One region of the Alicycliphilus soli genome, then DNA from elsewhere that is predicted to be linked to it. Evidence: predicted binding sites of a transcription regulator. Region 1 holds the regulator's gene; the other holds the start of a gene.

Region 1 (2,469 bases):
TCGCGCACCGAGTCGGGAATCGGTGCGGGCTTGCGCCCCACGCGGTCGATGAAGACGATGCCGGTCTTGCCGCGCGCCACCTCGCGGCCCGCGGACACCTCGGTCATGCGGAACACCAGGTCGAAGCCATAGCGGTTGAAGTCCTGGGGCGTCATCTCCACACGCAGGGTCTCTCCATGGAAGGCCTCGGACTTGTACTGCGCCAGCATGTCGCCGACGACGGTGGCCAGGCCCTGCACATTGCCCTCGGTGTAGCCCAGCGAGCGAAAGAAGCGCACGCGCGCCTCCGACACGAGGCTGAGCAGCTGTGCGTTGTCCAGATGTCCGCCCTGGTTGACATGGCTGATGTAGACCTGCAGTTCGGTGCAGAAGCCGAACGAAGCCGGAAGTTCGAAAATGATGCGTGCCATGTGGCCTTTCGTTGTCAGAGCGCCTTGCGCAGATTGGCCGGCGCGATCTTGAGCGCCTCGCGGTACTTGGCCACGGTGCGGCGTGCGCACTCGATGCCCTGCTCCTTGAGCATCTCGGCGATCTGGTTGTCCGACAGCGGCTTGCGCGCGTCCTCCGCCGCGACGAACTGCTTGATGAGTGCACGCACCGCCGTGCTCGATGCGTTGCCGCCGGTCTCCGTTCCCAGACCCGAGCCGAAGAAATACTTGAGCTCGAACGTGCCCTGGGGCGTGGCCATGTACTTGGCCGTGGTCACGCGCGAGATGGTCGATTCGTGCAGGCCGAGCTCGTCTGCGATCTCGCGCAGCACCATCGGGCGCATGGCCAGCTCGCCATGCACGAAGAAGTTCTTCTGCCGCTCCACGATGGCGCGCGAGACGCGCAATATGGTGTCAAAGCGCTGCTGAATGTTCTTGATGAACCAGCGCGCCTCCTGCAGTCGCGCCTGCAGCGCCTGATGGCCCTCACCGCCCCGACCACCGCGCAGGGCACTGGCATAGATGTCGTGCACGCGCAGCCGCGGCATGACGTCGGGATTGAGCTGCACGCTGAAGCTCTGCTGCGCGCCGCGTCCGGTCTTTCGGACGATCACGTCGGGCACGATGGCATTGCGCTCCACGTCGGCAAAGCGCCGGCCCGGGCGCGGCTCCAGCCGCGCGATCAGCGCCATGGCCTGGCGCGTGTCCTCCTCGCCGGTCGCGCACAGCTGACTGAGGCGGCGCAGGTCGCGCTTGGCCAGCAGGTCCAGCGGCTGGCGGCAGATGCGCAGCGCCGCCTCCACCACGGCCGGGTCGCCCTCCTCGTGGAGGTTCATGGCGTGCAGCTGCAGCGTCAGGCATTCGGCGAGATCGCGCGCGCCCACGCCGGTGGGCTCCAGGCTTTGCAGCAGACCCAGGGCGACGGTGAAGCGGTGCACCAGCTCGTCGAGCTGCTCGGCATCGTCGGCTCCGGCCAGGCCCACGGCCAGCGACTCCAGCGTGTCTTCCAGGTAGCCGTCGTCGTTCAGCGATTCGATGAGAAAGCGCAGCGCAGCGCGGTCGAGCTCGGACAGGCGCAGCGACAGGGCCTGGCGGTGCAGGTAGTCGGTCAGCGACTCGTGGCTGCGCGCCAGGTCGGCGGCGTCGGCCTCGTCCTCATCGGCGCCGGAGCCGCTGCGCACCGTGCCATCGCCGCCCCATTCGCCGTCTTCGACGGCCGCGTCCATGCTGCCGTCGCCCTCCCAGTCGTCGGGCGTATCGACGGCCGGAGTTTCCACGTCATTTTCGTCTCCAGCGCTTATCTGGTCAGCGTTGGTAGCTTCTGAATATGTAGCATCAGCAGGGGCCTGAGGGTCGGGCTCGGGCGCCCCGTCGTCGGACGAGAGCTCGAGAAACGGGTTCTCGTCCAGCATCTGCTCGACCTCCTGGGCCAGCTCCAGCGTGGACAGCTGCAGCAGGCGAATGGACTGCTGCAGCTGCGGCGTGAGCGCCAGATGCTGCGAGACACGCAGCGACAGATTCGGTTTCATGCCCTCTCTTTCACTCCATGCCCCGTGTCACATGCCTGCATCCCGCTCACATGCGGAAATGCTCGCCGAGGTAGACCCGGCGCACTTCCGCGTTGTCCACGATGTCCGACGGCGTGCCCTGCGCGAGCACCCGTCCCTCGCTGATGATGAAGGCGTGATCGCAAATGCCCAGGGTCTCGCGCACGTTGTGGTCGGTGATCAGGACGCCGATGCCGCGCTCCTTGAGAAAGCCGATGATGCGCTGGATCTCGATCACGGCAATGGGGTCGATGCCGGCAAAGGGCTCGTCGAGCAGGATGAAGCGCGGCTGTGTGGCCAGGGCGCGCGCGATCTCCACGCGCCGGCGCTCACCACCCGAGAGCGCCAGGGCCGGCGACTGGCGCAGATGCTCCACGCGCAGCTCCTGCAGCAGGCCGGTGAGCTGGCGCTCGATCTCGTCGCGCGCCAGGGGCTTGCCGGAGGCATCGGTCTGCAGCTCGAGCACGGCACGCACGTTGTCCTCGACGTTGAGC
Region 2 (2,469 bases), 860 kb from region 1:
TCATCGCCACGGGCGACGGCGTCATCGTCATCAACACCGGGCCCTCGCGCCTGTATGGCGAGCAGCAGCGCCGCGCCATCGCTGCCGTCACGCCGGAGCCCGTGCGTGCGGTGCTCAACCTCAACCTCCATCCCGACTACTTCTTCGGCAACCAGGCCTGGGACGACGTGCCCACCCAGGCCCTGGCGGGCAGCATCGCGGGCATGCGCGCCGAGGGCGAGAGCTACGCGGACAACCTGTACCGCCTGTGCGGCGCCTGGATGCGCGGCACGCAGGCCACGCCGGCGCGCCAGGCGCTGGAGCCCGGCAGCTTCACGCAGGGCAAGCACCGGCTGGAGCTGCGCCGCCTGCAGGGCCACACGCGCGACGATCTGGTGCTCATCGACCACAGCACGGGCGTGCTGTTTGCCGGCGGCCTGGTGTTTGCCGAGCGCGTGCCCACCACGCCGCACGCCGACCCGGCGCAATGGCTGGCCAGCCTGGACCTGCTCGAGCAATGGCAGCGCCAGGGCCAGTTCACGCAGCTCGTGCCCAGCCACGGCCCCGTCGGCGAGGGACTGCAGGGCATTGGCCAGACGCGCGACTGGCTGCGCTGGCTCACGGGCTGGATGCAGGACAGCGCGCGCCAGGGCCTGGACCTGAGCGAGCTGCTGCGCGCACCCGTGCCCGAGCGCTTCGCGCGCTGGGCCGCCCAGCCCGCCGAGCTGCACCGCAGCCTGGCGCAGTGGTACCCGGCCTACGAGCGGCGCGCGCTGCAGGCGCCATAGTCCTTGCCAGCAAAAAAGGGCCGCTGTCACAGCGGCCCTTGGTGCTTCTGGTCATGGCATTTATTTCTGATCGCGCCGCTCCTCGAGGTAGGTGCGGATGGCCCAGATCGCCTCCTGCGTCAGGGTGCCCTCGAACGGCGGCATGTACACGCGCCCGTCGCGCGTGCGGCCGCGGCGTACCGTGCCGGCGTAGTAGTCGTCCATTTCCTGGAAGCACTGCTTGGCCTTGGCGGCGTCGGCATAGCCCGAGCATTCCTCGTCGAACTTGCGCAGGTCCGGCGCGATGCCGCCGGAGACGGCCTCCAGTCCATGGCAGCGCGCGCAGTTCTGGTTGTAGGCCGAGCTGCCGATGCGCAGCGCCTCCTTGTGCCCGGCCGTGCCGTTGCCGTAGGGATTGGACTCGAGCCATTTCGCGCCCAGCTGGGGCAGGCTGCTGGTGTCCACGGCCTGGGGCACCATGTCGCCGTGCGCCATGGCGGCGCTGGCGCCGGTTGCGAGGGCCAGGGCCAGCAGGCTGCGCCTGGCCGATGTGAGGAATGTGTGTCGCATGGGGTGTCTCCTGATGAATGAAACCTCGGATGACCCAGCGTGCGCAATTTGCGTGCCACCCTCGGCGCCGGCACGGCGGGGCGTGCACCGCTGTACCAGTTTGCGCCACCGGCCATGCGGCTGCTCCTGAAATGAACAGCTCCTGTGACGCAGCGTTGCGTTGATGGTCTTTGACACAGCGCAAACCATGACAAAACCGCGGCCCCAGGCCCGCCTTTGGCTGGCATACCTCTTGCAACGCTGTTGCCGTGATTCATCCACCACAACGCAAGGAGACATCCACCATGGCATCACCGGTATTCAAGCATCTGCGGCTGAGCGCCCTCGCTACCGCAGCCACCCTGGCCCTGACGGCGCATGCCGCCAACGTCAAGCCCGTCACCTGGGAAGACATCGCCAACGACGCCAAGACCACCGGCGACGTGCTCACCTATGGTCTGGGCCTGACGGCGCAGCGCTTCAGCCCGGCCAAGACGCTCAACACCAGGAACGTGGCCGGCCTGGTGCCCGTGTGGAGCTACTCCTTCGGCGGCGAAAAGCAGCGCGGCCAGGAGGCCCAGGCACTGGTCCATGACGGCGTGATCTACGTGACGGCCTCGTACTCGCGCTTCGTGGCGCTGGACGCGCGCACGGGCAAGCGCCTGTGGACCTATGAGCACCGCCTGCCCGAGGACATCCGCCCCTGCTGCGACGTGGTCAACCGCGGCCCGGCCATCTATGGCGACAAGGTGTACTTCGGCACGCTGGACGCGCGCATCGTGGCGCTGGACCGCAACACCGGCAAGGTGGTCTGGAACGAGAAGTTCGGCGACCACAAGGTGGGCTACACCATGACCGGCGCGCCCTTCATCGTGAAGGACCAGAAGAGCGGCAAGATGCTGCTGGTGCACGGCTCCTCGGGTGACGAATTCGGCGTGGTGGGCTGGCTCTATGCGCGCGACCCCGACACCGGCAAGGAAGTATGGGCGCGCCCCATGGTCGAAGGCCATGTGGGCCGCCTGAACGGCCAGCCCAGCACGCCCACGGGCGACCCCAAGGCCCCGACCTGGCCCAACGACCCGAACAGCCCCACCGGCAAGGCCGAGGCCTGGAGCCAGGGCGGCGGCGCGCCATGGCAGACGCCTTCCTACGACATCGAGACCAACACCATCGT

What was found. The regulator sigma-54, encoded in region 1, starts transcription at its own class of promoters, with help from an activator protein. The targets are predictions, from matches to a motif close to TGGCANGNAANCTGCTTT.
Region 2: pedF (cytochrome c-550 PedF) is a predicted target of sigma-54. The motif match lies at 1,357-1,374, and genes of this name have one in related genera.

The regions. Positions count from the first base shown of each region.
Region 1 covers NZ_CP160388.1:3,543,876-3,546,344, forward strand. The annotation lists gene ABUE11_RS16740 (thioesterase family protein) at 1-410, opposite strand, end outside; gene ABUE11_RS16745 (RNA polymerase factor sigma-54) at 425-1,957, opposite strand; gene lptB (LPS export ABC transporter ATP-binding protein) at 2,004-2,469, opposite strand, start outside.
Region 2 covers NZ_CP160388.1:557,582-560,050, reverse strand. The annotation lists gene ABUE11_RS02685 (quinoprotein relay system zinc metallohydrolase 1) at 1-767, shown strand, start outside; gene pedF (cytochrome c-550 PedF) at 828-1,241, opposite strand; gene ABUE11_RS02675 (methanol/ethanol family PQQ-dependent dehydrogenase) at 1,601-2,469, shown strand, end outside.